Regions from separate parts of the Corynebacterium sp. HMSC074E01 genome, predicted to be linked through region 3. Evidence: predicted binding sites of a transcription regulator. Region 3 holds the regulator's gene; each other region holds the start of a gene.
What was found. Region 3 encodes LexA, which represses DNA repair genes until DNA is damaged. Its sites were predicted from a motif close to CGAACANNTGTTCG; they were not measured.
Positions count from the first base shown of each region.

Region 1: HMPREF2537_RS01225 (HNH endonuclease signature motif containing protein) is a predicted target of LexA. The motif match lies at 4,339-4,352, and genes of this name have one in related genera.
Region 2: HMPREF2537_RS08970 (error-prone DNA polymerase) is a predicted target of LexA. The motif match lies at 8,480-8,493, and genes of this name have one in related genera.

Region 1 covers NZ_KV794821.1:26,640-37,005, reverse strand. Annotated here, with positions in the region: gene HMPREF2537_RS01260 (branched-chain amino acid transporter permease) at 1-58, shown strand, start outside; gene HMPREF2537_RS01255 (hypothetical protein) at 55-363, opposite strand; gene HMPREF2537_RS01250 (bile acid:sodium symporter family protein) at 370-1,329, opposite strand; gene HMPREF2537_RS01245 (Rieske (2Fe-2S) protein) at 1,405-1,776, opposite strand; gene HMPREF2537_RS01240 (hypothetical protein) at 1,828-2,052, opposite strand; gene HMPREF2537_RS01235 (SdpI family protein) at 2,274-2,738, opposite strand; gene HMPREF2537_RS01230 (dicarboxylate/amino acid:cation symporter) at 2,896-4,131, shown strand; gene HMPREF2537_RS01225 (HNH endonuclease signature motif containing protein) at 4,572-5,690, shown strand; gene trpA (tryptophan synthase subunit alpha) at 5,969-6,799, opposite strand; gene trpB (tryptophan synthase subunit beta) at 6,799-8,013, opposite strand; gene trpCF (bifunctional indole-3-glycerol-phosphate synthase TrpC/phosphoribosylanthranilate isomerase TrpF) at 8,059-9,441, opposite strand; gene trpD (anthranilate phosphoribosyltransferase) at 9,419-10,366, opposite strand, start outside.
Region 2 covers NZ_KV794853.1:82,489-92,854, forward strand. Annotated here, with positions in the region: gene HMPREF2537_RS08920 (response regulator) at 1-206, shown strand, start outside; gene HMPREF2537_RS08925 (hypothetical protein) at 303-713, opposite strand; gene HMPREF2537_RS08930 (hypothetical protein) at 773-1,456, shown strand; gene HMPREF2537_RS08935 (Y-family DNA polymerase) at 1,453-2,997, shown strand; gene HMPREF2537_RS08940 (AMIN-like domain-containing (lipo)protein) at 3,003-3,656, opposite strand; gene HMPREF2537_RS08945 (sucrase ferredoxin) at 3,755-4,624, shown strand; gene HMPREF2537_RS08950 (methionine ABC transporter permease) at 4,675-5,355, opposite strand; gene HMPREF2537_RS08955 (methionine ABC transporter ATP-binding protein) at 5,352-6,395, opposite strand; gene HMPREF2537_RS08960 (MetQ/NlpA family ABC transporter substrate-binding protein) at 6,503-7,408, opposite strand; gene HMPREF2537_RS08965 (MetQ/NlpA family ABC transporter substrate-binding protein) at 7,448-8,347, opposite strand; gene HMPREF2537_RS08970 (error-prone DNA polymerase) at 8,512-10,366, shown strand, end outside.
Region 3 covers NZ_KV794847.1:304,261-314,626, forward strand. Annotated here, with positions in the region: gene HMPREF2537_RS07445 (PTS fructose transporter subunit IIABC) at 1-23, opposite strand, end outside; gene HMPREF2537_RS07450 (1-phosphofructokinase family hexose kinase) at 46-1,017, opposite strand; gene ptsP (phosphoenolpyruvate--protein phosphotransferase) at 1,255-2,949, shown strand; gene HMPREF2537_RS07460 (DeoR/GlpR family DNA-binding transcription regulator) at 3,032-3,814, opposite strand; gene lexA (transcriptional repressor LexA) at 4,183-4,905, opposite strand; gene nrdR (transcriptional regulator NrdR) at 5,657-6,115, shown strand; gene hrpA (ATP-dependent RNA helicase HrpA) at 6,112-9,987, opposite strand; gene HMPREF2537_RS07480 (hypothetical protein) at 10,096-10,366, shown strand, end outside.

The DNA of each region.
Region 1 (10,366 bases), on a different contig from region 3:
CTTGTCCATCTTTGGTGGAACGGCCGTGTACATGGTGTTGGTGAACTTGGTGCTTTAAAAGTCGCCGTACAGGGCGATGGCCTCTGTCCACAGGGAGTGGAACTGGAAGGCGTCGATAAGCTCGGCGTCGATGTCGGGGAACTTATCGTAGGTATCGGGGTGTGGCACTACTTGCTGGGGGATGTTGGCATCACCCACGGAGGCGGTCGGGGTTGCGGCGCCGACGATGGCGTCATTCGGCGCGAGCGCGATCATGCGCAGCATCGAGCAGGCTTCCCCGTTAATCTCCTCAAGTTCTGCGATATGGATGGCGGTGCCGACCTCTGGGACAGTCATGGTGGTGCGAACGTAAAGCTTTTTCATGTGCTCTCACTCTACCCGCGCGTAGCGAGCCGCCATAGACGCGCAAATCATAAGCTGCACTTGGTGGTAGATCATGAGCGGGAGGATGAGCAGCCCCAGAGAGGTACCGCCAGAGGCAAAGATGACCGATGCCATGGGAAGGCCCGTGGCCAAGGACTTTTTCGAACCGCAGAACTGGATGGCGATGGTGTCTTCTCGGTCGAAGCCCAGCTTTCTGCTCACCACTTTGGTCAGCCAGAGCATGAAGAAGACGAACACAGTTGAGAATGCAATCTGGAAAAGGATCTGCCAGACGCTAATCGACGCCCATATCCCGTCCACCATTCCCTTTGAAAAGGCGGCATACACCACCATCGCGATGGAGCCGCGGTCTACTACTTTCGTGGCTTTACTGGCTGCGAAATTCCCTACCCATTTTCTAGTAAGTTGGCCGAGCACGAAGGGAAGGAGCAGGAGGATTGAGATCTCAAGGAATACTGAGCCATCGATGTGGATCCCGTCGCCGGCACCCATGAGCGCCATGACCAGTAGGGGCGTGAGGAAGACGCCGGCCAGATTCGATGCGGACGCGGAGACAATTGCGCCGGGAACGTTTCCGCGGGCGATTGACGTGAAGGCCACCGAAGACTGCACTGTGGACGGCACGAGCGTCAGGTAAAGGATTCCCAAGTAGAGGTCGGTCGGGATGAAGGAGGTGAGTGGCCGGAGAACAAGGCCGATGACTGGGTAAACCACGAAGGTGAATACCAGAATGGTCAGGTGAAGCTTCCAATGCTTGATGCCGTTGATGGCTTCGCGCGTTGAGAGTCGCGCGCCGTAGAGGAAGAAGAGGAGAGCGATTCCGATGTTGGTGAGGACATCGAAGCTTTCCGCAAAACTCCCCCGCGCGGGGAAAACGATCGCGAGCGTGACGGCGCAGAGGATGAGGACAATGAGGGGGTCGAGTCTTTTCAGGCGCTCAAGCATATAAGAGAGTGTAGACCCGCACCCACTGTTTCACGTGAAACACCGCTTTAGCCTCGTGAGGCCGCGGGGATTGTCCTAGGCGGTGACGTTCTTGATTGTTCCGCCGTTGGTTTCCACGCCATATTCCGTGAGCGGCTTGGGGCTGGGGCCGCCGGTGACCTCGCCATTACTGAGATCAAAGCTGGAGTAGTGGCTCGTGCAGGTGGCGGTCATGCCCTCAATTTTCGTAATGAGGGAGCCCTGGTGCGGGCAAGTTTGCGAATATGCCTTGAATTCGCCCTCGGTAGGTTGTGCGAAGATCACCTTGTCCACAATGATGGCTGAGCCAACGGGGATTTCCGTGGCAGCGATCTCCGCCGAGGGCTCCTTGCCGCAAGCAGCGAGGTAAGCTCCGGCAAAGGTTGTGGCGGTACCAAGCAGGAAGAGGCGGCGCGAACACGTAGTCATGTGGTTTACTCTATCTGATTCCCCGCCTTTGGTGGGGACCGTGTTGAATTGCTAGCTGAGATTGCCATCCCACAAGGGCAGCTCTTCTTCCCTACTGCCGCTGAAATCGTAGGCGCCGTAGGTTGTGCCGACATCGCTATAGATGGTTCCAGCTACGTTGCGCACGCCGCGGCTATCGCCTGCGAACGCATAGGTCGCTCCCGCGCCAAGAATGGTGAAACTGAACGCAGCTGCAGCGATGATTTTAAGCGCGCGAATATTCTTCCTCTTGTTCATGGGATCCATGGTGCGCCGTCGATAGTGAACATTCACTGTGCCGCGCCATCCTTCCATTGAGTTGGTGCGTGGTTCCCAGTGCGGACACAGGATAATTAAAAAGGTCACGCCAACAGTAGAGTTTCCCACTGTTGGCGTGACCAAGTATTAATTTAGTTGTTACGAAATGGGGGAAACGTCATTACGCGTACCTATTACGTCACTGTGCCATAATGACAGTGCTAGTCATTGTTCACGTTGTCGGCACGTTCCGCAGCTGCGCGGGCCGCGGAGACGTCGACTGTCGGCGCTTCTCCCCCGCACCCGCCATCGCCGCAGTTGCAGGAATCACCACAACCCTCATCCTCCTTGTGTGCCTGGTCCCACAGGTAGGCTGCGCGGGCACCCATGTTGGAACCGATGGAGAGCGCGAGGATCGCTACGACGAACGTGAGTGCAGGAATCAGCCACATCCATCCCTCGGCGCGCAGTGCGATGATGCCGCCGAATACTAAAGCGACGCCGCCCAAGAACCAGAACGGGCCCGCGACAGCGTGGGCGTTATCCCAGGCTTCTTTAGATTTGCGGATCTCGGCCAGGCGTAAACCAACGACGCTATTTCCAGGAAGCTTACGGAGCGTGGCAAGGCCGCCGACGATAATAAGTACCGCGGCCAAGATGAGGAAAATGATTCCGACTACGAGCATGCCCCTTAGTCTATCCCGCTTCCTAGCTGGCGAGAAAGCCAGTTCAAATTATTCGCATCCTGCTGTATTATACATTTCGTGTCGCTTGGTAGATATTAATGTACTTATCATCGAGCGAGAAAACCGACGTGGTAGCAACCATAGAAAAGACTCAATCATGACATTTAAGAGTGTTCTCAACTCTCTGTTGTTCAAGGTTATCGTCGCGATAGTTTTGGGCATCATCGTTAGCCAGTTTGCCCCAGAGTGGTTTGGCAGGGCTTTCGCCACATATAACGGCCTGTTCTCAAACTTCCTCGGCTTCTTCATCCCCATTCTTATTCTTGCGCTCGTGGCTCCGGCAATTGCCGGCCTCGGGCGGGGTGCCGGCAAGTGGCTGGGCATTACTGCAGGAATTGCCTATGGCTCAACCATCGTGGCGGGCCTTGTTGCGTATGGTCTGACCCAGGCCCTGTACCCCACTTTGCTGGCTGGGCAAACGCTCAATACCGAGGTATCCGACATCGATGCTGGTGCACTCGAGCCCTATTTCACTGTTGAGATGCCAGCACCATTTGAGGTGATGACGGCCCTACTTCTGTCCTTCTGCATTGGCGTGGCCATGACCACTGTGAAATCCGACAATCTCTATGCGATTACCAAGGAATTCGAAAACGTTGTCATCAAGGTGATCTGGGGCTTCGTTATCCCACTTCTGCCGATCTACATTTTCGGTATGTTCCTCTCGCTGGGCATGAACGGAAACATCGGCACGGTTCTGATCGCCTTCACGAAGGTACTCTTACTCGCAGTTGTGATGACCTTGGTTTACCTTGTGCTCCAATACGTCATTGCTGGTGCCATCGCAGGTAAGAATCCGTTCAGCGCTTTGAAGAACATGGCACCGGCCTACTTCACGGCGCTGGGTACATCCTCCTCGGCGGCTACGATTCCGGTTACCTTGGATGCCACTTTGAAGAATGGGATTTCCAAGCCTGTTGCTGGCTTCGTTATCCCCCTTTGCGCGACCATTCACCTCTCCGGTTCGATGATCAAGCTGACTCTATATGCCTTTGCGATCGTGTTCATGGCTGACGGTATGGAAGCTGATTTGGGTAAGGCTCTCGGATTCATTCTTCTTCTTGGCATTATGATGATCGCTGCCCCTGGCGTTCCGGGTGGTGCTGTGATGGTCGCTGTGGGTCTGTTGCAGGCCAATATGGGCTTCGATGATTCGATGGTGGCATTGATGATTGCTGCCTACATTGCCATCGACTCTGTTGGTACTGCTGCGAACGTTACTGGCGACGGCGCTATTGCGATGATCGTTGACCGCTTCGCACGGGACAAGATCGAAGGCTTGGAAGCTGAAGTTGACTCCTCTGCCGCCAACGAGGAGGCCGCCACAGCCTAAGTTTCACGTGAAACGCTGATAGCTTCCCTCTCCCCTAGCCCGCTTCACTTCGGTGGTCTATTTACCGAGACCAACCTTCTGGAACGCGGGCTCTGGGAGGGGGACTTTTGTTTGCCCGAATAGTTCCTTCGCTAGTTGCGCAACCGCCTTCCGTGACTGGGGAGCCCTCGGTGGAAAGATTTTAGTTAACCCTTGCGGGCTCTCGTTCGAACAGGTATTCTATAGGTGGGCGTGGGGACGTCATTGTTCGGCTAGTTTAGGGGGTGCAACTACCCATGGGAACCACAACAAACTCTTCAACGTCAATACCTACCGCGTACTTCTCTCACTCAAACCCGCACGATCCTGATTGCAAGGCGGGCCAACTGATGCGGAGAATAGAGTACGAGTTTTGGTCCAGTGTCCAACCACCGCTCGATGCAGACTCAGGTACTGCCTTCATGCGCATTGGGCAAAAGACAGGAAAGTCTCTTGCCCATGTGGCGCGGAATGTTATGGGACTCATTCGTCTCAATGAGTTGCCGAAGGTAAAGGCTTTGCAAGACGCTGAGTTCTTGCTTGACATGCAGGCCTTGGTCGCTATCGATCAAGTAATGGCAAAGCTCGGAAACCCTATTTCATCAGTTGTTGCCGAGATTGATAGTCAATTGGCGGCGTGGTTAACGCCGACTAAGCCGAACCAACTTTTCCCAAGCGCAGATAAGATCCGGCGCAAGGTGCGTGACATTGCGAAGGTCTTAGATGATTCAATCGCCTTCCGAGACAGTCGGAGGAAGAATCGCTACTCGCTCCTCACTCGCGGAGAGCGTGCCTCGATTGAACTTGAGGTAGACAGCAATGTCGGCATCGTCATCCACGAAACCATCAAGTTGGCCGCTAAAGAGCACGACGTCTCAATGGCGGATGCCTTGATCCTCCTCATTACGGGCAAAATCAAACCTGAGGTAGGAAAGGTGGTCGTGCATGAATACAAAGCCACGGATGTGGAAGGAGCCCCAGTTTACGTCCAAGGACATGGATGGGCCGGCGAAGGAGTCCCGGCGTCGAAGACAGTGGCGCGCGACTTTAGTGATGCTCCAGAACCGTGCAAGGGTTACCAGCCTTCAGATGTCACACGAAAGTATGTCGAGGGGCGCGACGGGACTTGTCGCGCCCCCGGCTGTAATCGTCCAGCATGGACTTGCCAATTGGACCATCGGATCAACTATTCCGATGGTGGCCAGACGCATGCATCCAATTTGGTTGCTCTTTGCCAGCACCACCACAACATGAAAACTGATGGGCGGGCCTTCTATATCCTAGACCCAGTTACCGGTGACGTTGTGTGGTTGTTTGAGGACGGAACCTGGGCGGTGACCGAGGCAACTGGCCCCCTGGCTCCGGCGTCAAAGGTGTGGGCGCGAACCATTGCGGAGGATGTCATTTCTCACCGTCGGAAGATGCACGAAGAAGCAAAAGCCTTGAAGGTGGAGCTGGACGGCGGTGAAATGGTCGAAATATTCGACAGGACGGACCCAGCAGATCGTTACTCGAGTGGGCACGAGGATATCCCCTTCTAGGGGTCTAGGGTCGGAAGTTGTTAGGAACGCACGGGGAAGTGAGGAGGCATCTGGAGGGACATGGATTAGGCTCCACGGGTTGTTACCTATTTCGACGTCGGTAGTCATCAGGTTAGCGCACGCGGACAGTGCGTAGTTTCACGTGAAACGGCCCCTTCCATCGCGATGCGCGGCGGCGGACGAGGTGATGGAAGAGGCCGAGGTGAGTTGACTAGTCTGGGGCGCTCCTAGTCATGGTTGCCCGAAAAGGCGTCCAGAAGGGTGCCTAGAAAGCTTGTTTAGGATTCCGTATGTTTGGTAGCGGCCTTCATCTTGGAGACAAAGTCGGTGACCGCAGTGGCGAGCCCGTCGGCGGGGCGGCCTTCTTCGTCGAGGTGGGCGTCGACAATCTTCGTTAAAGCGGAACCGGTGATTGCACCAGCTGCGCCGGCGGCGATTGCGTCGGCGACGTGCTGAGGCGTCGAGATACCGAACCCAAGAAGAATCGGCGCTCCACCGAAGCGCTTCACGTTATTCACCACTTCATCGAGCCCGCGGGTTTCTGACTCCTTCTCGGTGCCAGTGACGCCGTCGCGCGAGATAGCGTAGATATATCCCTTGGAGTACTGAGCCACTCCCTGGAGAGTCTGTTCAGATGCTTGAGCCGGGGCGATAAAGATTGGGTCAATTCCGGCTTTTTCGGCGGCGGCGACGAAAGGTGCGCCTTCGCGAACGGGGACGTCGGGAAGCAAGATGCTATCGGCACCCGCTTCCTGGAACTCGGAGTAGAAGGTCTCTAGCCCGCGAGTGAAGGGAACGTTTCCGTAGATGAGCATGCCGATTGGTAGGTCGGGGAATTCGCTTCGGATGCGGCGGATTTGTTCGATCGCGGAGTCGACCGTCGCGCCGCCTGCAAGTGCGCGGATATGGGAGGCCTGAATGGTGGGGCCGTCGGCGACCGGATCGGAGAAGGGGACGCCGAGCTCGAGCGCATCGGCACCACCGGCGACAGCGGCGCGAACAATGGCGAGAGCGGTGTCTGGGCTGGGATCGCTCAGCATGATGAAGGGGACAAATGCCCCTTCCTTGCGGGCGGCGAGGCTGGAGAAAAGTTTCTCGTAGCGGCTCATTACTTGTCCTCCGTGATCTGGAATTCGGGGTGCGCGTCGAGGGTGCTGCGAACGTGGTCGATGTCCTTGTCACCGCGGCCAGAAAGGGAAACGAGAATGGTGATGTCCTCATCTTTGCGCTTGAGTGCATAGGCAAGGGCATGCGAGGATTCGAGAGCTGGGATGATGCCCTCCCGGCGGCTGAGAATCTGGAAGGCTTCGAGTGCTTCGGCGTCGGTGATGCCGACATAAGTGGCTCGGCCGGTCTGTGCGAGGTGGGCGTGTTGTGGGCCTACACCCGGGTAGTCGAGGCCGGCAGAAATAGAATAGGATTCCTCAACTTGCCCGTCAGCATTGCGCATGAGGTAGGAGCGGGCACCGTGGAGGATGCCAATGGTGCCGTTGTTGATCGTGGCGCCATGGTGGCCGGAGTCTAGGCCCTCTCCCCCAGGCTCGGCACCGACGAGTTCGACTGATTCCTCGTCGATGAAATCCGCAAACATGCCAATGGCATTGGAGCCGCCGCCGACGCAGGCGACGACCACGTCGGGGAGCCCGCCAGTGCGCTCCAGCATTTGGGCCTTGGCTTCTTCAGAAATGACTTTGTGGAATTCTCGAACAATCGTCGGGAAGGGGTGAGGGCCGGCCGCGGTGCCTAGGAGGTAGTGAGACTCGTGGAACGTCGCGGTCCAGTCACGGAGAGCTTCGTTGACAGCATCCTTGAGGGTTCCTGAGCCGGAATCCACGGGCACCACCTTGGCGCCCATGAGTTCCATGCGGTAGACATTGGGCTGCTGCCTCTCGACATCCTTTGCGCCCATGTAGATCACGCAGTCGAGGTCAAGCAGCGCACAAGCGAGGGCGGTCGCCGTGCCATGCTGGCCGGCGCCGGTCTCCGCGATAATACGGGTCTTGCCCATTCGCTTGGCCAAGAGCGCTTGGCCGACTACCTGGTTGGTCTTGTGAGCGCCGCCGTGCACGAGGTCCTCACGCTTAAGGAAGATGCGTGCCTTTCCGCCAAGCTTGGTCGCTTCGGTGAGAGGCGTAGGGCGGCCCAGATAGTCCCGTAGGTAGCCGGCAAGTTCCTCGCGGAAGGCCGGATCATTCTGGGCGTCGACAAAGGCTTGCTCGAGCTGGTCGAGTGCTGGAATGAGTGATTCGGGAACAAATTGTCCGCCAAACTCACCGAAGTAGGCGGGAAGAATGGTCTCCCTGGTGTTCTGATCGTTGGTCATGATTGTCCTTTTGTCTCGGGCTGTTGCTAGGGCTCGGGTTGGGAATTAATACGTAAAGTGACGAATAGTATGGAAGGCCTGGGCGATGAGCGCACTGTCCTTTCGACCGTTGACTTCGACTCCTGAGTTAATGTCCAATCCGGCGGTGCCGACGCGAAGAGCCTCGGTGAGGTTCTCTGGATTCAGGCCCCCAGCGAGAAGTGACTTTGCCTTGACCTCGTCCGGGACAGACGTCCAGTCGAAGGAGGTGCCGGTGCCCCCGGTGCCGGAGTCGAGGATGAGGAGGTCGACGGCGTCGGCAAGCGCGGAGGCAAGGGCCGGGCCGTGGGGTGCCGTCATGTCGATGGCGCGCCACACCTGGCGCTCCCCCGCTGCTGCGCGTACGGACTCAATGAGTTCGAGCTCGGCCTTCGTGCTCCCCTGGTATGGCGCGTGGATTTGCAGGGCGGAAATACCGTCGAGGGCCAGTTCCTCCCAACCGGTAGTGCGGCGTGAGACCGCGACATAGTTAAGGTCGGGCTCATGAGCGATGATATCGAGCGCGGTTTCACGTGAAACATTGCGCGGCGATGCCTCTTCGAAGATGAGACCACCGTAGACCGCACCGGCGGCGCGGGCGGCTTGGGCCGCAGACCACGAGGTGAGGCCGCAAACTTTGTTGTGGCCATAGACAAGCTCACGGGCGGCGCGGTCGATGTCAGGTGTGCCGGTGAGCTGCGAGCCAACGAGGAAAGCATTGGCGTGAGAACCCAGGCGGCGAACGGTTTGGTTGTCGCGGATACCGGACTCCGAGACGATGACCTTGCCAGACGGCACGTGGTGCGAAAGGCGCTCGGAGCGAGTGAGATCGATGCTGAGGTCGTGGAGGTTTCGGTTATTGATTCCGATCACGTCAATGCCGAAGGCAGTGGCGCGGGCGACTTCCTTCTCGGTGATGGCTTCGGTAAGGACATCAAGTCCAAGGGAATCCGCGAGCTGCTTGAGTTCCGCGTAAGTCTTGTCATCGACGATCGACATCATGAGCAAAATAGCGTCAGCGCCGAAATAACGCGCGGCATAAATCTGGATCGGGTCAACGATGAAGTCCTTGCACAGCACCGGCAGGTGCGTCGACAGCGCTACGGTCTGCATGTGGTCATAGTCGCCGCCGAAGCGATCAGGCTCGCAGAGGACGGAGATAGCCGAGGCATAACGCGAGTAGACGCGAGCGATGGCCCCAGGCTCATAATGTTCCCGAATGAGCCCGAGCGATGGCGAGGCGGACTTGCACTCCATGATGAAACGGTTGGTGCCGTTGAGCGCATCGTAGAAGGAACGTTCTGAGCGCGGGAGGGCAGCGAGATCCACGTGTGCCAGGCGCTCACGGATGGCGGGCAGGTGCGTGCGGCGCTTGGCGACGATCCCCTCAAGCACGGTCGGCAGAGCCATAGTTCGCCTCCTCGTGCTTCTTCAGCCATGCAGCCACGGTGCCATCCTTGATGAGCTGGTCAGCATGCACAACGCCCTCGTGAATGGAGCCGGTAGTGCCATTGAGGTAGAACATCGCGCCGGCGGTCGCGGCGATCGCATCATGGTGGGCGGGCTTGCCGGTGCCGGCGAAGACGGCGCGCAGGGCCTCGGCGTTTTCCTTGCCATTGCCGCCGGCGAGGTCAGTTAGCTCGTGGCGGGAAATGTCCAGGTCCTCCGGGGTGAGCTCGTAGTGGGTTATGGTGCCGTCGCGAAGCTCCCAGACCTGGGTGGTGCCGTGGACAGCGATCTCATCGGTGCCGGCGCCGTGGACGACGAGCGCGCGTGTGCGGCCAAGATCCTTGAACACCTCAGCAATGAGCTGACCCTGTTCGGGGTTGGCGATGCCCATGATCTGGAACTCCGGGCGGCCCGGGCTGAGCAGCGGGCCCATGGTGTTGAAGAGGGTCGAAATCCCGAGTCCTTTGCGCACCGGTTGCGCGTGGGCAACCGCCGGGTTATAAGCCGGCGCAAAGAGGAACGTGAAATTCGAGGCCTCGAGCTGGCGGACCGCGCGGTCCGGATCGAGATCAAGCGGAATACCGAGGGCCTCGAGGACGTCGGCTGAGCCAGACTTGGAAGAGACAGAGCGGTTGCCGTGCTTGACCATCTTGACCCCACCGGCGGAGGCGACGAGGGAAGCGCCGGTGGTGACGTTGATGGTGTTAGCGCCATCGCCGCCGGTTCCCGCGGTGTCCATGAGCCCCTCGCCGGTGACCGGGAAGGGGCGGCCGGCGTTGAGGAAGGCGCGGGCCGCGCCGGCGACATCGGCGAAGGTCTCCCCGCGGGTGCGGATGTGGGTAAGGAGGGCGGCGATATGGATGTCGTCGTACTCCCCCACCGTCAG
Region 2 (10,366 bases), on a different contig from region 3:
AGGACCCGGCGGTGGATGCGCTCACGAGGCGCGAGCTGGAGGTCTTGCGGTTGCTCGCGCGCGGCTATACGTACCGCGAGATTGGCAAGCAGCTGTTCATTTCGGTGAAGACGGTAGAAACACACGCCTCCAATATTTTGCGCAAGACCCAGCAGTCCAACCGCCATCAGCTCACGCGCTGGGCCACCTCGCGCGACCTGGCTTAGGTGGCCCGCACACACCAGGCTTGGGGAAAGGTCTAGGCGGACCGACCCAGACAGCTCGGCCCGCACGCCCCGGGCGTTGGGGGAGACGGGCTGAGCCTAGGCCGGGGGCGCGTAGGCGAGCTTGCGGGAGCCGTCGACGTGGGGAAAGAGCAGGAAGGCCGCACCTGAAACGAGCACCCACACCAGAGCGCTGCCCCAGGCAGGTAGTGCGAGGAGCGGGGAGAACATGACCATCAACCACAGCACCATAAGCGGAATAAGCTGTGCGGCGTTGGGCAGCATGGTGACGTTGTGGTGCTGGGCATAATCGCGCAGGTCAGCACGGTAAGGGTGCAGGAGTACGAGCGCGCAGGCCGCGAGAAGGAAGAGCAGGCTGAGCCCTAGCGCGAGGCCGAAGTGGATGCGGCTGGCACCCACCGCCACGGCGGCACCAGCCAGCAGCGAGGCGCCGAGGCGTACCCACGGCGGAGTGGGGATCGGGGTGGTGTGCGCGTGGAGGGGATTCATGGCGCCTAACGCTACCAGCGCAATTGCGCGCGTCCGGAGAGAGGTTCATAATAGGAACCATGAATCAAACAGGTGTTCGCGTAGTGGGTGGATCGCAGGCCGAGCAAATTGCGGTCCTGCGCGCCCAGATTCAACGCCTGGAAACCCCGGATGTTGCTGCGCAGGTGCAGCCGGAGGTGGAGCTTCTCGGCGTCCCCGAAGGGCTATCTGAGCTGCTCCCGGGCGGTGGACTTCCCCGCAAGCGGGCAACCGCCTGTGCGGAATGTGCCGCGCTCGTCGTGGAGCTGGTCTCCCATGTTAGCGCGGCGGGTGGACACGTCGGGGTAGTGGGCTGGCCGGATCTCTCACTCGCACAAGTGACCGAGAGTGGTGATATCTCCCGGGTTATCACGGTGCCCGATCCAGGTGTAGAACCCTGGGCGGTGACCGGCGTGCTGTGCGAGGGGCTGGACCTCGTCGTGCACAAAGGCACAGGCGAGCTGAGCCCCACCCGGGCGCGCCCCGTGCTGGCGAAAGTGCGGGCAGGGCAGGCAGCCCTGCTCACCGTGGGAACCCGGCTGTCGGGCACAGCTGTGGAGATAGGCGCGGAAGTTGTCGCTGTGCATGGCTTGGGCCGGGGCAGCGGGCGGATTCGGGGGGTTGATATAGGGGTGCGGGTGGCGTCGGCAAGCATGCGCCCGCGTCGTGGAGTGCTCACGTGTGGGCAGCATCCGGAAGCGCGCCCGCACTTGGAGGTCGTGTGAGGGTCGCGGCGCTGTGGTTCCCGGACTGGCCTATCCAGGCGCTGCAGGACGCCGAGAGGGCGGCGTGCGTTATTGCCGCCCAGCACCGCGTGGCGGTGTGCAACGCGGTGGCGCGCCGGGCGGGGGTACGCCGCGGGATGCGGGTGCGCCAAGCCCAAGCCCTCCTGCCGGAGTTGCGCGTGGAGGAGGCCAACCCGGACCGGGACGGGGTGGTGTTCGCGGAGATTGCCGCGGGCCTGGACGCGGTGGCTTCGTCGGTGGAGGTGCTGCGCCCTGGGCTGGTCATCGTGGACGCAGGCGCGGCCGGACGTTTCCACGGCAGTGAGGCAAAAGCAGTGGAAATGCTTGTCGACGCCACCGCCAGATCCCACCTCGACGCCACCGTCGGCGTCGCGGACGAGATTGCCACCGCGCTGATTGCTGCGCGCCACCACAACCTGGGCGCGGTAGTCCCGGCAGGCGGCTCGCGCGACTTTTTGGCTAAGCAGCCGGTGGGAGTATTGGCTGCGGAGGTGGCGCTGGGGTGTGCAGCGGACGTGGTGCACGCCTTGGAGCAGCTGGGCGTGCGCACGCTAGGGGAGCTGGCGGGCCTGCCGCTGCGCCAAGTCACCACCCGCTTCGGCGAGGCCGGGCGGCGGTGCCACGCTGTGGCCGCAGTTGCGCCGGATAGGCGCGTGGCGCCGGAGCTTGCGCGCCCCGACTTGGGTGTGGAGCAGGGCTTCGAAGAACCCTTGGAGCGCGTGGATGCTGCGGCTTTCGCTGCGCGTCAGCTCGCGGCGCGCCTGCACGTGCTACTCGAGGAAGCCGGCGTGGTGTGCCTGCGCCTGCGCGTTGCCGCGGAGTTCGAGGGCGGCGAGCGCTTGGAGCGGATTTGGCGTACCCAGGAAGCGCTCAGCGAGGCGGCCACGGCGGACCGCGTGCGCTGGCAGCTCGACGGCTGGTTGAGTGCTGCGCGGGCGGGGAGTGCGCCGGGTGAGGGAGGGGGCATCGCCAAGCTGGCGTTGGAACCGGTGGAGGTCGCCCCGCCGGAGGATGGGCTCCTGTGGGGCGCGGGTGAATCCGCGGAGCAAGCCAAGCGCGTCATCGCGCGCGTGCAATCCCAGCTGGGGGTGGACCGCGTGCTGCAGCCCCGCCCGGCGGCGGGGCGTGGGGTGGCCGAGCGCATCGAGTACGTCCCCTATGGTGAGCAGCGCGATCCGCAGCCGGAGGGCACGTGGCCGGGGCGCATCCCGGCGCCGCTTCCGGCGAGCCTGGCCCACCCAGCCGCGCGGATTCGGCTTATCGACTCCTCCTCGAAGGACATCATCGTCACCGCCGAGGCCCTCCTTTCCGGGGAACCAGCAGGCTTAGGATGGGGCCAGCACCGCTACCGGGTGACTGGGTGGGCCGGCCCGTGGCCCGTGGATACCGGATGGTGGGAGGCGGGTGTGGCGCAGCGTTGTGCGCGCCTGCAAGTAGTGGGAGAAAACGACAAAGGCCAGCGCGCCTGGCTGCTGGTGTGGGCAGGCGGGCGCTGGTCGGTGGAGGCAACCTATGCCTGAACGGATTAATTCAAGATGTCGATAACCAGGCGCGTCGGCGCCCTGAGCACCTGGACCGAGTACGGGTGGCGTTCATTAAGCCCGATAACGAACTGCGAGCGAGCCTCGAAGGTGCCGCTGCTGACCACCTGGGTCACCAGCCCGCCGGCGCCCTTCACGGTGCCGATGTTGGGGTCTTCCATGTCGAGCTGGAAGGGGTAAGCGGTGCCGTCGATGCTGACGTCGAGCGCGGTGGAACCTTCATAAGCAATCGGGTTGCCGGAGCCCTGCTGGGCGGGAGCGTCGGTGTAATCGATGAACCAGCCCGGCGAACCGTCCCCGACAAACTCGAAGACCACGCGGTCAAAACCTTCATGCTTGCCCACGCGGACATCAGTCACCACCAGCTCCGAGGGGGCCGGTGGGCGGAGGGTTTTCATCTCCATGTTGGCGTCGCCCAGCGGGGTCAGCCCAGCCGGTGCGGCCGGGGAGGGGGCAGCAGGAGTGACTGTGGCAGTGGAGGTGGAGGCGCCGGACAGGGTGGCGTCGAGAGTCTTCGTGGGGCCGTCGGAGCTGCCGTCCGGGGAGGAAGACGGAGCGCATCCCTGAAGCGCGAGCGCACCCGAGACAACGAGTGCGGCAACTGGGGCGGCTGTGCGCAAGAGGTTATGTTTCGGCATGACTTCGAGCGTAGTGGCACTACGGGGAATTATATGCATCGCGCTAAGCAACGTAACCACATTGTTGTGAAAAGAGTGATGCCAGTTAAGATGGCGCCATGACCTTCTGCTCCGACGTCCAGGTCGAGCCCCTGGCCGGTACTGCTAAACAAGAATCTGTGTACGTCCTTTTTGAGTGGCCCACGGCGTGGTCCCGCGACGTGCTTGACGGACGTACCTTTGGCCCCGGCTTGACTGCGAAGCTCAAGGCCAAGCTCAAAGGCGTGGCGGGCCTGCAACTCATTCGCCGCCCTGGGCGCGCTGGGCATGAGCGGGGGACGGGGCATTTCCGTTGTTTCGTCGTGTGGGCACGCGAGGGTTTAGTGCAGGATTACGTCCTGAACGGCCCGGAGGACATCCTCGATCTGGATCTGGAGCACCCCACCGGCACGTGTCTGCCGCTGGTGCTCGTGTGCACCCATGCCAAGCGCGATGCCTGCTGCGCAATCAAGGGACGCCCGCTTGCCGCCTCCCTGGCATGCGAATTTGAGGAGACCGTGTGGGAAACCTCCCACACCAAGGGACACCGTTTCGCGCCGTCGGTGCTGTTGATGCCCTGGGGATATTCCTTTGGCCGCCTCAACGTGGAAGCCGGCCGCGAGCTCGTGGGCAAGGCCTTGCACGGCGAGTACTTCTACCCCGCCAACCGCGGTTCCGGCCTCGCCACGCCCCGGGGTCAGGTGGCGGAGCTCGCGGTGGCACGCCAGCTTCTCGACGCCTCCGAGACCCTCCACTACGGCGACCTCACCGTCGACGCGGTGGAGAACCCCGCCGCAAAGAATAGCGTCGTTGTGCGCCACCGTGATGGCCGCGCATGGGACGTAGAGCTCGAAGAAAAAGAGGCCTCCGGCGTCGTCTCTTCTTGTGGAGACGAGCCGAAGACCTCTCGTTTCTATGCCGCGCGCAGCGTCGAAAAGCGCAGCGCATAGAGCGCGGGCGCGGCACCTCTAAACTGTGCCGAGCCAGGCGCGGCGCGCGGCTAGCGGCGCATAATCTTGGCCGAGAGCCAGTTGCCAAAGAACTGCGCTGCCTGCACCAGCACAATGATGATGAGGGTAGCCACCACGGTGACCTCCCACTCGAAGGCGCGGTAGCCGTAGACAATGGCGAAGTCACCCAAGCCGCCGCCGCCGACGTAGCCGGCCATCGCGGACATATCGACGATGCCGATGAACAGGAAGGTGTAGCCCAGCACCAGCGGGCCCAGTGCCTCCGGAATGATGACCGTGGTGATGATCTTCCACGGCGAAGCACCCATTGCGCGGGCTGCTTCAATCACGCCCGGATCCAGCGCCACGAGGTTCTGCTCCACGATGCGCGCCACCGCGAAGGTAGCCGCAATCACCATGACGAACGTGGCCGGCTCACGTCCGATGGAGCTGCCCAGCACCGCCACCGTCAGCGGCTGCACAAAGGCCAGCAAGATAATGAACGGAATCGGGCGAACAAAGTTCACCAGGATATTGATGACGAAGTGGATGGGCTTGTTCTGCAGGATGCCACCCGGGCGCGTGGTGTAGAGCAGGATGCCCAGCACGAGGCCGATGATGCCGGCGAGCACCAGGGTGGTGGCGACCATGATGAGGGTGTCCTTGATGGCGTCGACAAGCGTGCTGCCCAGTCGGTCCCAATTGGCCTGCGCGAGGTAGGTGACGTTCATCGTTGGATCTCCTCAATGTCGGTGGTGCGTTGCATGTGGGCGTAGAAGTCTTCGATGGCGGCGTCTGGGCCGTTGAGGCGCACGGTGATCTTGCCAAAGGAGTGCTTCTGCAAGGTGGTAATGCCGCCGTGGACCACGGCGATGGACACGCCCTTGTCCGCGAGCTTGCCCGCGGCATCGAAGAAACCGGACTTCTCCGTCAGGTTGATGGTGAACAAACGCCCCTCGTGGGCCAAGAGGTCATCGGCCTCCACGACGTCCGGGGTGTTGCGCAGCGAGGTGGCCACGAACTTCTCCGCTACCTTGGTCTGCGGATTGGAAAAGACCTCGTAGACGCTGCCGGCCTCGATAACGCGTCCGCTTTCCATGACGGCCACCTTGTCGGCGATGGAGCGCACGACGTCCATCTCGTGGGTGATGACCACGATGGTGATGCCGAGGTCGCGGTTGACTTTGCGCAGCAGGTCAAGAACCTCGTGGGTGGTGGTGGGGTCGAGCGCCGAGGTGGCTTCATCTGCCAGCAGCAGGGAAGGGTTATTAGCCAGGGCGCGGGCGATGCCGACGCGCTGCTTCTGGCCGCCGGAGAGCTGCTCCGGGTAGTTATCGCCCTTGTCCGCCAGGCCGACGAACTCCAGCAGTTCCTGTACGCGCTGTTTACGCTCTTGCTTGTCGACGCCCTGCAGCTTCAGCGGGTACTCAATATTGCCCGCCGCGGTGCGCGAGGACATGAGGTTGAACTGCTGGAAGATCATGCCGATGTTGCGGCGGATGCCGCGGAGCTTGGACTCGGGGAGGGGGACGACATCGGTGCCGTCGAGAAGCAGCTGCCCTGAGGTCGGCTTGTCCAGGCCGTTGATCATGCGCACCAGCGTGGATTTGCCCGCGCCGGAGAAGCCGATGATGCCGATGATCTCGCCGGGCTCGACGGTCAAAGAGACATCATCAAGCGCTTTCGTGGTGGCCTTTTTGTTTTTAAAGACTTTGGTGATGTTGCGGAATTCAATCCGGGTGCCCCGGTGGGCGCCTTGTTGTTCAGTCACGTGGTTTTCCTTTGTACGTGTCCGTGTGGTGAATAAGCAGGGAGTAACGGGCAAAATCCCCCGGGTCACGCAAACGAGCGTGAGCGCGGGGGAGGAGGGAGATTCGCTTAGCTGGAGGAGGCTTCCTCTTCCAAGCGCTCCAGAATCTCCTGAAGCTCTGGCTGCGGTTTATCCACGAAGATAGTGGTGCCACCCGTGGTGTCTTGCACCGCGGCCTTCACCTCATCAGAGAGGTAGAGTTCAGCCAGCTTCTTGACCTTCTCATTGTCCTTGTCTTTTTCCTGTACAGCCCACACGTTGACGTAGGGGTCGAACAGGATCTTCGGGTCGGCGTTGGGGTTTTCCGGGTCGTCGTAAAGCACGGCGTCGGCCGGGTTGATACCCGCGCGCTTGAAGAAGGAGTTGGTGATGATGGCGGGCTTGCCCTCGCCGAAGGCGGACGGGGTCTGGGAAGCATCGACCGGGGTGATGCTTACCTTGGATGCGGCCTCGTCGATGTCGGCGGGATCCGGGGTGAGCTTGCCCTCTTCCTTGAGCTTCAGCAAACCGTTGGCTGCCAGCAGGTTGATGGCGCGGCCCTGGTTCGTGGCGTCATTCGGAATGGCGATGTCCTGGCCCTCGATGCCGTCGATGCTGTCGTGGCCCTTCCAGAACAGCGGCATGGGGTAGACCTGCGTGGAGGCCACCGGAACGAGGTTCGTGCCGTTGCCCACGTTGTACTCGGCGAGGAACTTCAGATGCTGGAACTTGTTGGTATCCGTGCTGCCCTCAGCCAAGGACTGGTTGGGGGTGGCGTAGTCGGTGAAGCTCTTCATCTCGATCTCGATGCCTTCCTTGGCAGCGAGCTCTTTGAGTACGCCCCACTCCGGAAGTTCGGCGTCGGTGGTGCCGACGATGATGGGATCCTCGGCGGTGCCGGCGGCGAAATCGGAGCTTGCAGACGAGCAGGCGACCAAGCTGGTAGCAGCAACCAGGCTAGCGGCGGCGGCTGCTACGAGGCGGCGGATGCGCATGATTCGTCCTTTACTAGTTAGTCAGTGATGGGATTGTGCTTAGACCTGCTCTTCGAGGCGCTCCAGAATCTCCTGGAGCTCCTCCTGGGAGCGGTCGACGGCCACGGCGGTATCACCGGAGGACTTCAGAACGGCATCGGTGACCTTCGGGTCCTTCCACAGCTCGGCCAGCTCGTGAAGGGTTTCGTTATCGGCGTCGTCGGCGCGTACGGCCCAGACGTTGATGTAGGGCTCGGCCTCAGTGGAGTCCGGGTCATCCTGAGCGACGGCAGACTGCGGGTCAATGCCAGCGCGCTCGAGGAAGGAGTTGTTGATGACGGCCGGCTTACCCTCGCCGTACGCGGCCGGAGTCTGAGCAGCGTCTACCGGGGTGACCTTGACCTTGGACTTCTCCTCATCGATGTCCAGCGGGGTGGGGGTCAGCGGGCTGCCCTCCTTGAGGGTGACCAGGCCTTCCTGAACCAGCAGGCCGATGGCGCGGCCCTGGTTGGTGGAGTCATTCGGAATAGCAACTTCCTGGCCCTCGATGTCAGCGAGGTCCTTGTGGTCCTTCCAGTAGATGGCCAGCGGGTAGATCTCGGTGGCGGCCAGCGGGACGAGGTCGGTGCCGTTGCCCTTGTTGTACTCAGCCAGGAACTTCAGGTGCTGGAACTTGTTCGTCGTCAGCTTGCCCTGGTCCAGAGCCTGGTTCGGAGTGTTGTAATCGGAGAAATTCTCCAGCTTGACGTCGAAGCCAGCTTCCTTGGCCAGGTCCTGGAAGACGGCCCACTCTTCCATGTTGGCGTCGGTGGTGCCGATGGTGATGGTGGAGTCCTTGGTGATGGCTTCGCCGGAATCCTTGGACTCGGCGGAGTCCGAGGAATCGGAGGAGCAAGCAACCAGCCCGGTTGCGGCGATGACGGCTGCCGAGGTGGCGGCAAGTACGCGACGGATGCTCATGGTGGGTTCCTAGTGTCCCTTCTTGGTTTGTGCGGCAAGTCGTGTCACCGCAGGAGTGTTCACTGCAGGAAAAACTAGCAACGATTGAACCGCTTTGTCTATCCGGCGGATCGTTCAACGACAACCTTGACGGGAACCTGTGTTCGAATATAGTATGTGAGCCTATGAGATTCAATGGGGGTGAGGCGCTACCGTGGTCTCGGGTGGAGAGGATTCTCTCGGGCCGTCCAGGGCCCGTCCCGGTGTCGGTGGACCACCTACCGCAGGCCGCGGACGCGCCGAAGGTGGGGCATTCCGCCGTGCCTTTCGCGGAGCTGCACGCGGTGAGCTCGTATAGCTTCCTCCACGGCGCCTCCGAGCCGGAGGAGCTCGTGGCGCGCGCCGTCGAGCTGGGCCTGTGGGGGATTGCGCTGGTAGATAGGGATGGATTCTATGGACTTATGAAATTTGTGGAAGCTGCCGCCCAGGTGGGGCTGCCCGCCGTTTTTGGCGCGGAGCTTAGCCTCGACCCGGCTCCGCTGACGGTCTTGGCGCGCACCCCGGAGGGCTACCGGCGGCTATCCCGGCTCATCTCCCGCGCACGCATGGAGGCGGGGGAGAAGGGGGTCGTGTCCTATCCTTCCCTGGCGGAGATTGGTGCGCAGTTGCAGGATGAGTGCCTCTTTCTGGTGGGCTGGGAATGGGCGGAGCATTTCGATCTTCTGGTCGATGGAATAAAAATAGACAGCATGGTTCTGGAGTACGCATGTACCCAGCTCCCGGAGGACGCGGACCACCACCTACTGCTGGATTCCTTGCCGGTTCCGCGCGCCATAGCCACCGCCCACCCGGCTGCCGCCACGCGGGAACACGCGCGGTTGGCCGGAGCCAAACAGGCCTTGTCCAGACGCCTCGCGCTTGCCGACGCCTCCCCCAACTCCCACCCCATGGGCTCGTCCTGGCTGCGCTCCGGGGAACAGATGGCGCGCTTGCTGCCTGAGCGTCCCGAGCTCATTGTGGAAACCGTCCGCGTTCTCGAGGAGTGCAGCTTCACGTGGGAGGCGCTGGCCCCGAACCTGCCTGATTTTGACGTGCCGGAAGGCCATACCGAGATGTCCTGGCTGGAGCACCTCACCTTCGAGCGAGCAGCGGCGCGCTATGCCACGCGCCCCGAGGAGATTCGGCGCAGGGCGTGGGAGCAGATGCGGTATGAGCTGGGCGTCGTCAAGCAGCTGGGCTTTCCCGGCTACTTCCTCATCGTGTGTGATCTCGTGGACTTTTGTAAACGGGAGAACATCCTGTGCCAGGGGCGCGGGTCGGCGGCGAATTCGGCGGTGTGTTTCGCGCTGGGGATTACGAATGCGGAGCCGATTTCCGCGGGCCTGCTCTTTGAGCGCTTCCTCTCCCCGGACCGCGATGGCCCGCCGGATATTGACATCGATATTGAATCCGGGCGGCGTGAGGAAGTCATTCAGTACGTCTATGCCAAGCACGGTCGCGAGCGCGCCGCGCAGGTGGCCAACGTGATTACGTACCGCCGCAAAGGGGCGTTGCGGGATGCTGCCCGCGCGTTGGGCTATCCGCAGGGTTCGGCCGATGCCTGGTCGAAGGGCATTGCGCCCGCGCCTTCGGATGTTGAATCCTTAGCCGAGCAGTTTCTGGGCCAGCCGCGCCACCTGGGTATTCACTCCGGCGGCATGGTGCTCTGTGATCGACCGATTGCGGATGTCGTGCCCGTGGAATGGGCACGCATGGAGAACCGTTCAGTGCTGCAGTGGGATAAGGATGATTGTGCCGCGGCCGGGCTGGTGAAGTTCGACCTGCTGGGCCTGGGCATGCTCGAAGCCCTGCACCACATGATGGATTTGGTGGAGGAGAGCACCGGCAGGGTGGTCAACCTGTGGGAGTTGGACCTGGCTGACGTGGAAGTCTATGACATGCTCTGCCGCGCGGATGCGGTGGGCGTGTTTCAGGTGGAGTCGCGCGCGCAGCTGAGCACTCTGCCGAGGCTCAAGCCGCGGGTCTTCTTCGACCTTGTGG
Region 3 (10,366 bases):
GTGGTGATGAGTTGTGATGACATCGGTAGGTACTCCTCAGTACTACTAAAGGTCGGTGACGGCCGAAACCGTCGTGTGTTCGATATCCAGTTCTTCGGGGGTTGGAATCTGGGTTCCCGGGAGTGCTGCGGCTGCTGAACCGTAGGCCACAGCCTGGCGCAGGGCTTCGGGGTACGAGGCGCCGGAGCGGCGGGCGAGGATATAGCCGGAGAGCGAAGAATCGCCGGCACCCACGGTGGAGCGCAGGGTGATGGGCGGGGGAGTAGCAGCCCATGCTTCCTTGGCCGTGACCAGCACCGCGCCAGCGCCGCCCAGGGTGACAAGAACCTCGGGGATGCCGCGCTTGACGACGACCCTCGCGGCCTCAACCACTCCGCTGAAGTCGCCGTCTTCGGCGGCGGCCTCAAGGGCCTGACCATCGACGCCTGCAAGCTGGCCCAGCTCGAGGCCGTTTGGCTTGATGAGGTCGGGGCTGGCTACTTCGAGGTTGTTACCGAGAGCCACCATGGGCGCATCAGAGGTATCGACGGCTATGCGGATGTCGGGGTTGGCTTCGCGAGCGACACTGATGAGCTGCGTGTACCAATCTGTAGGAACGCCTTTGGGAAGAGAGCCCGCCATGACGATCCACTCGGCGTCGGTGCAGCGTTCAGCAACGGCCTGTGCCACGTCTTGCTGAACTGATTCATCGAGCGTGGGGCCAGGTCCGTTGAGTTTGGTCGTGCGGCCATTCGGTTCGGTCAAGGTGGTGTTGGTGCGCACCGCGCCCTGTGTCGGCACTGCGTGTACGGGGATAGATGCGTCAGCGGCGAGGGTCAAGAAAGGGTCTGAGGCCATAGCCGGGAGAAGGGCCAGACTGTCGACGTCGGCGAGCGTTACTGCATGCGTAACGTTGACGCCTTTACCGCCAGCAACGCTGGAGACAGACTCGGCGCGGTGGACGGCACCGGGTTCGAGCGCCTCGTTCAGGCGCACGGTGGCGTCGATGCTTGGGTTGGGGGTCAAAGTAAGGATCATCGTGGAGAATGTCCCCTTTCGCGGAGTGCGTATATTGGGGGCAAACGCGCCTCAGGGGCGTGAACAAGAGCTTCGGTGCGGATTGCCCGTTGTCAACGTGAAATTAATGTTGCTTAATGTTGATTATTGCCCGTATGTGTCCGAATGTCAATGGAATCACTGTGGGTTTCGTTGCATTTTTGGCCGACTTGTGATGATCTGGAAAGAGAAAACATCGTCTCCGTAAGGAAATGTGTCATGGAAAACGCATCCCCATCCACCATTAAAGGCACCGGTGTCGTCGCCGGCGTTGCATACGCTGAGGCGGTGTGGGTTCGCCCACGCCCAGAACTGCCCACGGCTGGAGAAACCGTGGCGGAGGAGCAGCGTGATGCTGAATACGATCGCTTCCTCGAAGCGGTCGACATTGTTGCCAGCAGGCTAGAGCAGCGTGCCGCTGGTGCGGAAGGTCAGGCAGCAGAAGTCCTGGGCGCTACCGCCGGAATGGTCAAGGACCGAGGTTGGCACAAGGCAGTGCGCAAGGGTATTCGCAGCGGCAAGAACGCCGAGTATGCAGTTGTGGGGGCCACGGACAGGTTTGTCACCATGTTTGAGGCTGCCGGCGGCGTGATGGCTGAGCGCACGACTGACCTCAAGGACGTTCGCGACCGCGTCATCGCACAACTACGCGGTGAGCAAGAGCCGGGCCTGCCCATGGTTGAAGGGGAAGCCGTGCTGCTGGCGGATGACCTTGCACCGGCGGATACCGCAACCTTGGACACCACCCACATCAAGGCGCTGGTGACCGAGCTGGGCGGTCCCACCAGCCACACTGCAATTATTGCTCGTCAGCTCGACCTTCCGTGCATTGTGGCGGTCGGCGCTGAGCTGCGCACGATTGAGGCGGGAACCCAGATCTTCGTCGATGGCTCCGTGGGCACAGTGGCCCTTGGCGCGGATCGCGCCGCCTCGCTCAAGGCTGTAGAGGAATACCGCGAGAAGGCGGCACGAGTAGCCGAGTGGCGGGGTCCGGCCCAGACCAAGGACGGACACCGCGTGCAGTTGCTAGCCAATGTTGCCGACGGTAACGCAGCTCGTATCGCCTCCGATTCGCAGGCAGAAGGTATCGGTTTGTACCGTACGGAGCTGTCTTTCCTCTCCGCGAGCGAAGAGCCCACCGTGGAGGAGCAAGCGCGCATCTACGGCAAGGTTTTCAACGCTTTCCCGGACTCCAAGGTCGTTGTTCGAACACTCGACGCTGGTTCTGATAAGCCGATCTCCTATGCCACGTTGGACTCTGAGGAGAACCCCGCCTTGGGCGTCCGCGGCCTGCGTATCGCCCGCGACAACGAGGCGCTTTTGACCCGTCAGCTCGATGCCATCGCACAGGCCGCAGAAAAGCGTGCCGAGGGTGCCACGACGTGGGTTATGGCACCGATGGTGGCCACCGCAGTCGAGGCAAAGTGGTTCGCTGAACTCTGTCGTGAGCGTGGGCTCACGGCTGGCGCGATGATTGAGGTACCGGCTGCAGCCCTGATGGCGGATACTATCTTGCCGCACCTCGACTTCGTGTCCATCGGTACCAATGACTTGACGCAGTACACCATGGCCGCTGACCGCCTATCGCCCCAGCTGGCCTACCTGACCGATCCGTGGCAGCCGGCCGTGTTGCGTTTGATTCAGCACACCTGCGTGGTCGGACGCGATAACAACGTTCCGGTTGGCGTTTGTGGTGAAGCAGCAGCTGATCCCATGCTCGCTTGCGTACTGACCGGCCTTGGTGTGACGTCGCTGTCGGCGGCGTCGACCGCCGTCGCAGGTGTTGGTGCACAGCTTGCTGAGGTCACTCTTGAGCAATGCCAGAAGATGGCGGATGCAGCAGTAAACGCTGAGGGCCCAGCTGATGCCCGCGCCGCAGTGATTGACCTATTGGAGCAATTCCAAGCGTCCTAGATTATTGAATGCGCAGGAGGTGTGCGCCCCTCACCATGAAGGGGTGCACACCTCCTGAAACGATCTAGTGGGGGTAAGGCGCCTACTTTTCTGCAGCAATGATCACCTCAACGCCGTGCTCACGCAGCGCTTCAACGTAGGAAGCGGGTGCGCCGGCGTCGGTGATAACGACATCAATTTCATCGAGGGATGCAAAGCTCACGAGGTAGTCATTGCCCAGCTTTGAAGAATCGCACAATACGACGACGCGGTGCGCATTGGTGACGAAAGCGGACTTGATCGCAGCCTCTTGCGAGTCTGCCGTTGAGAGACCGTGATCAATGGTCAGTGCGTTGGTGCCGACAAAAGCCACGTCGGCACGCATGAGCGCCATGGTGCGAAGGGCGGTATCACCAACCACGGCCTGGGTAATTGCCCGTACGGTACCGCCAAGGAGCTGGACTTCGGATACCCCGTTGCTGGCTAGCGAAAGGGCGATCGGCAGGCTGTTGGAGACGATGCTGAACTGACCTGCCGAATAGCGCTGGCCAATGAGATCAGCAAGCGCATTCGTCGTGGTGCCGGCGTCGAGGAAGATGCTGCCGCCATCGGGGAGCTGTTCCAGCGCAGCGCGCGCAATGGCCATCTTGGCGCCCGTGGCCGAGCGTTGACGGGTATCAAGGGTTAACTCCGCGGTTTGGAAGGATTGGGAGGCAACCGCACCGCCATGGACTCGGTGCACGACTCCTTCCCGGTCCAAAACCGCGAGATCGCGGCGAATCGTCTCAGCGGTAACATCGAAGCGTTCAGAAAGTTCGGTGACATTGACACGGCCTTCGACGGCGGTCAATGAGGCAATTTGTCGGCGACGCTCTTCTGCGTACATAGTTCCTCCCAGTGAAGTCTGCCTGCGGTGGTCACTGCGCCCGCCGCGGAAAGGAAACGGGGCTGGGGCGTGTGAACGAAAAGGGCAACGAATGTTGCGGCGATGCCTCCATTGTCCCACTGAATGTGAAGAAAACGGAACTAAACAAAGAAAACCTCACATTGCGGTTGCGGCCTTAGTGAAAAATTCCTCTATAACCTGCATATATGCAAATGTGTGATATCGGACGCCAAAGCGGCAGGAATCGGGCATGTACACACACAAGGGGGTAGAAAGAAAAAATCCCCCGGCCCTTTACGCCCGCACCGAGTGGGCTGGCACTGCGAGGTGGGTAGGGCCCTGGGGGGATGGCTGAGAGGTGATGATTTCTAGAGCTTGCGGAAAACTGACACTACCTTGCCCATGATCTCAGCCTCGTCGCCCTTGATGGGGGAGTAGGCGTCATTATGGGGAAGGAGCCAGACGCCTGAAGAGTCGCGGTGAAATTCCTTTACGGTGGCCTCTTCGCCGTCCAGAAGGGCGGCGACGAATTCGCCTTCCTCTGCGACGGATTGTGAGCGAATAATCACCCAATCGCCGTTGAGAATTCCGGCGTCTTGCATAGAATCGCCCACGACCTGCAGCATATAAAGCTCGCCGCTGCCGAGGATTTCGCCCGGCATGGGGAAATAAGCATCAACGTTTTCTTCGGCGGTAATTGGGGAGCCTGCGGCAATGCGGCCGACAACCGGGATGTAGTTCGGCGTAGCTGCGTCCTCGGGGATATCAGGGGTGGAAAGATCTGGAGACTTGTTTGCCTGGCCTGTCTTGCGACCGGGCTTCTTCGAATCTTCGGCACCGGGGAAGTGGCGGACGTCAACGGCGCGTGGCTTGTTCGGATCGCGGCGCAGGAAGCCCTTCTCTTCAAGCTGCTTCAGTTGGTAGGCCACGGATGATGTGGACTGTAGGCCGGTGGCATCACCGATCTCCCGAATGCTTGGCGGGTATCCGCGGAGCATTACGGCATCATGGATAACCTCTAGGATGCGGCGCTGCCGGGGGGACAGGGTGTCGAGGGAAGGGTGGTCGCTTCGCTTGGGTTTGCGGGCCATTCTTTCTCCTAAAACTATTGCGATGTGCACATTCGTGGCCGAGGCTTTGGCGTACCAGGCATGTATGGGGGCTGCCGGTGGTTCTTCCGCTTTCCTTTTTAGCACGACAGGAAAAAATGTTCGACTAGCGTCGCCGAAATGTGGACAAATTTTCGAGAGGGTGCTATAAATCGAACATACACGCTAAATCGAACGGTTGGTCGATGGTGATGTTCGAAAGTGTCCGCCCGGATTCTTAGACTTCGGATATTACGTCGATGGAGAAGGAAGATCTAGAAAGGAACCGTCATGGCTATCGCTCTCAATAACGCCTCTGTACTGCGTAGGGATGTTCGTCGGAAGTCTCACAATCCAGCCGTCCTGGTCCCGCCGGCGGCAATCTGGGATCCTGTGCAGCATCAGACACGGGCCCATGAGCTGTCACCTACTTCTTCACGTGGCACGACTGTTGTTCGAACGCTTTCTTCGGACGGTAGAACACAGGGGCGTACGACAGGCTCGGCATCATCCTCCGTTTCTTTCCAGCGGAGTGTGCCACGGAGTCGGCGCGGCGGGTCGAACGTAGGCAACTATGTTCTGGGCGCGGTCTTTGGCGCTGCAGTCTTTATTGGAACAGTGTGGGGCGGCCTCAGCATCGATAGTGAGGTTCCTAATGTCAATGGTGCTTCGGCTACCGCGGTGGCAACTTCGCGCTAGAATTTCTTGGGCCGGGGAAGCAAAGCGCATCGGCGGAGAGGAAGGTTACGGCACTGTGTATTGCCCGTTCTGTCACAATGAACAGTCACGAGTCATCGATTCGCGTGTGATTGATAGTGGAACCTCAATCCGGCGGCGTCGCGAATGTGCTGCATGTAAAGGCCGTTTTACCACCATTGAGAAAGCGGTCCTGTCGGTAGTCAAGCGTAATGGCTTGGCTGAGCCCTTCAGTCGCGACAAGCTGATTCGCGGCGTCAAACGCGCGTGCCAAGGGCGTGATGTAAGCGATGACGCTCTGAAGAAGCTCGCGCAAGAAGTCGAGGAGACCGTGCGCAGTCACGGTTCCTCCCAAGTCAATGCCAACGACATTGGCCTAGCCATCTTGGAGCCTCTCCGCGATCTCGATGAGGTTGCCTACCTGCGCTTTGCCTCCGTGTATAAGTCCTTCGAAAGCGCAGACGATTTTGAATCGGAAATCCGCCTGATGCGGCGGCGTGACCGCGATAGCTTCTAACGCAATTTATCTGCGGCCTTTTGAATTCTCCGAACAGACACCGCATGAGCGGTTCCTAGGCGTTGTGCGAAGAGCGATACGCGCAACTCCTCAATCATCCACAAGATCTCCTTAACCTCACGAGTCTTCTCGCGGCCTGCGGGCAAGGAACGCAAACGATTATTGAGGTATGCCTTGGCCTCGTCGACATCTGCCTGGCGGTCAGCGTCACGATCTGGGTCCAGGTTCATATCATCAAGCCTGATACGTGCAGCCTGGATATAGCGCGGCAGGTGGCGCAGGTGTTGGATCCCATGAACGGTGATGGCGTGCGGCGGCAAGAGGAAGTCGAGCTGGGCGCGAATATCATCGATTGCCGGCCCCTCCCAGTGCTTCAGCTCAGCGTTGAGGTTGGAGTACTCCGCCAACCCTGGGGCAATAGCCACCACGGCCTGACGCACACGGCCCGGAACCTCAGGCTTGACAGCGTTCAGCAAGCCGGTAAATTCCTCAGGGGTTCTTACAGGCCCGCCCTTGTCCATCATGATGTCGCGCACCGCGGCGACTCGTGCATCGTTGACCAACCCTTTGGCCCCGCCGTGTGGGTAGGAGTCGACAGCTACCCGCTGCTGTAGGGGCAGCCCCTTGACCATTTGTTGCGTATTCACGGAGATTTCCCGAAGCAACAAGGTGAGGGTGGCAGTGATCATGGAGGCGTCGGCAGCCGCTTTTGTCGGGTGGACCTTGAGCGCGACACCTTCCTTCGTGGCTACGAGTGCCGGATAGGCGGTGACCTCGTGCCCATCAACGACAGTGGTCACCTCTTCATCGATAGCACCAAGCGTGTCCTTTGACCATTCCTTGACGGAAGTGGACTCAGCTGCCCGGCCAACACGCGAGACGGAGGAAGAAATATGCCCGGCCTGGCGTTGGACCAAAGCCTGCAGATTGCGGTCGGAATCAATAACCTTGCCCCGCTTATCCACTGCGGCATAGTTCATCCGCAGGTGGGGTGGGAGTTGATCCGGGCGGAAATCGCCGGCGTTGATGCCTTGGCCGCCCATGTCCTGCAGCACGGCCGCAAGCTGTTCACAAAGCCCGCCTTCATAGGGCACAAGCTTGGGCAGCGCTCGCTCAGCAAATTCGGGTGCTGGTACCACAGTGCGGCGAAGAGCCTTTGGGAGTGAGCGAATCAGCTCTGTCACCAGCTCCAGTCGCAGGCCGGGTACGAGCCAGTCGAAGCCCTCGGAGTCCAAGCCCGCGAGGAGCGGGACGGGAACCATCAGCGTGACACCGTCGAGGGGGTCACCGGGTTCAAATTTATAGGAGAGGTCGTAATCGATGCTTCCCTTCAGCCAGCGGTCGGGGAAAGCCTCCTCTGTAACAGCGTGGTCCTCTTCCAGGAGCGCTTCTGGGTCGAAGTCCAAAGAGTGCTTGTTCTTCTGCTTCTTCCACCAAGAATCGAAATGCCGAGCAGTGGTGACAGATTCGGGGATTCGCTGGTCGTAGAAGTCGAAGAGTGTGTCTTCATCCACCACGAGCCCGCGCCGACGGGCCTTCTCCTCATATTCGGAGGCCTCGGCAAGCTTGCGCTTGTTGTCGTGGAAGAAGTGATGGTGGGTGGTCCATTCGCCGTCGACAAGCGCATTGCGAATGAACATGTCGCGTGCCGCCGCAGGATCGACGCGGTGGTAGGGCACCGTACGGTCCGCGACCACGGTGACACCGTACAACGTCGAGCGTTGGGTAACTACCGCTGAGCCGCGCTTGCGTGACCATGTTGGATCGGAATAGTTGTGTTTCAACAGATCCTTCGCCAGTTTTTCCACCCAGGCCGGGTCGATGGCGGCAACATCGCGTGCCCACAGTCGCGAGGTTTCCACCAGCTCGGCTGCCATGAGGAACTCCGGTGGTTTCTTCGCAAGCGCTGATCCCGGGAAAACCAGGAAGCGGGTATTGCGTGCGCCAATGAACTCCTTGGAGTTACCGTCACGTGCGCCGATATTGGACAACAGGCCAGAGAGCAACGACATGTGGATGTCATCGGGGCGCCGCTCGGTGCCCTCTTGAGCGTTCCAACCGAGCTGCTTGGCGACGTCCCGCAGCTGCCGCACCAGGTCGAACCACTCGCGGATGCGCATATAGTGCAGGAAATCGGCCTTCATCCGTTTGCGGAAAGCATTGCCGCTCATCTCCTCGCGGGCTTCTTGGACAAAGTCCCACAGGTTGAGCATTGCCATAAAGTCTGAAGTCTTGTCTTTAAAACGAGCATGGGCCTGGTCAGCCTGCGCTTGCTTGTCGGTAGGCCGCTCACGCACATCCTGGATGGTCATTGCGGCAACGATGACCATGACGTCGTGGAGGCATCCGGAGGTGTTGGCTTCAACGAGCATGCGGGCCATGCGCGGATCCACGGGGATGCGGGCGAGATCTCGCCCGATGCGTGTCAGGACCGGCAGCCCATCTTTTTCTTTGCCCTCGAGTGCGCCCAATTCGTGGAGGAGGAGCAGGCCATCGCGCACGGCCTTCGGTTCGGGGGATTGCACAAAGGGGAAGTCAGCGATATCACCGAGGCGCAGCGAGATCATTTGCAGGATGACGCTGGCCAGGTTGGTGCGCAGGATCTCAGGGTCGGTGAATTCCGGCCGGGAGAGGAAGTCCTGTTCACTGTAGAGGCGGATGGCAATGCCATCGGCAACGCGACCACACCGGCCTGAGCGCTGGTTAGCGCTTGCTTGGGAGATCGGCTCAATGGGCAGTCTCTGCACCTTGGTGCGAGTGGAATAGCGCGAGATGCGCGCGGTGCCCGTGTCGACGACGTAGCGAATGCCAGGCACCGTCAATGAGGTCTCAGCAATGTTGGTGGAGAGCACGATGCGGCGACCGCGGTGTGAGCGGAAGACACGATGTTGTTCCTGGTTGGACAGGCGTCCGAAGAGCGGAGTGACCTCCACGTTGCGCCAATGGCGCCCTTCGATGGCTTCCATGGCGTCGCGGATATCGCGCTCGCCCGGGAAGAAGCACAGAATGTCTCCTTCGCCTTCGGTCATGAGTTCTTCGATGGCTTCGCAGAGGGCGTCCAAGGGATCGAGGTCGATGGTCTTTCCACCTGATTCGACCTCGAGCGGGCGGTAGCGGATCTCCACGGGGTAGGTACGCCCGGAGACCTCGATGATCGGCGCTGGCGTACCGTTTGCGTCAGCGAAGTGCTTGGCAAAGCGCTCCGGGTCAATCGTGGCGGAGGTGATGATCACCTTCAGGTCTGGGCGTTTGGGCAGCAGCCTTTTGAGGTACCCGAGAAGGAAGTCAATGTTGAGCGAACGCTCGTGTGCCTCATCGATGATGATCGTGTCATAGGCGTTGAGGAAGCGGTCACGCTGCATTTCTGCCAGCAAGATACCGTCCGTCATGAGTTTCACAGCGGTGGTGGAGGAGACTCGGTCATCGAAGCGGATGGCATAGCCGACTGAGTCCCCGATGGGCTGGTCAAGCTCTTCTGCAATGCGCTCAGCAACCGTGCGCGCTGCCAAACGGCGTGGCTGAGTGTGCCCAATGAGCCCTCGGCGCCCGCGGCCGAGCTCCAAACAGATTTTGGGAATCTGGGTGGTCTTTCCCGAACCAGTCTCACCGGCGATGATGACTACCTGATTATTATCGATAGCTTCGGCGATATCATCGCGGCGCCCAGTGACGGGAAGCTGTTCGGCGTAGGTAATGGGTGGCACATGTGCATCGATGGTGCGCACCTTGTCTTGGGCGGCTGCGATATCGGCTCCAATGGCATCCAGGGCCTTGGGGGAGCGGGCCTTGCGCAGGCGACGGCGGAAAGCGCGCTCATCACTCAAGGAAACCGAAGTGAGAGCGCCGTAAAGGTCTTCGCGAGTAGCAGTCATAATCGACCTAAAAGTCTACTCGGAAGGCTATTCGCTCACAGGTCGAGGTGGAGATATTGGTACCCTTGTGTTTATTGCGTGAACACTAATCAATGAAGGGTATGAATTATGACTAATCCTTTTGAATCGAAGCCGGAGGATAACGGCTCCAACAGAGGCTTTGGCAGCAACCCGGCTCATAGCTCCGGCGACTCCTCCGGAAATAACGGCGGGCTTCCCAAATACGAGCCCACTTCTCACCCAGAAGATCAGGCCGGTTTCGGCCAATCCAGCAGCTACGGCAATTATGGCGGCGGCGCCTACGGCTCCCAGGCCTATGGCGGGTACGAAGCCGGCCAGCCGGGCTATGCCGGCGCGGGCTATGGAAGCGATTCCAGCT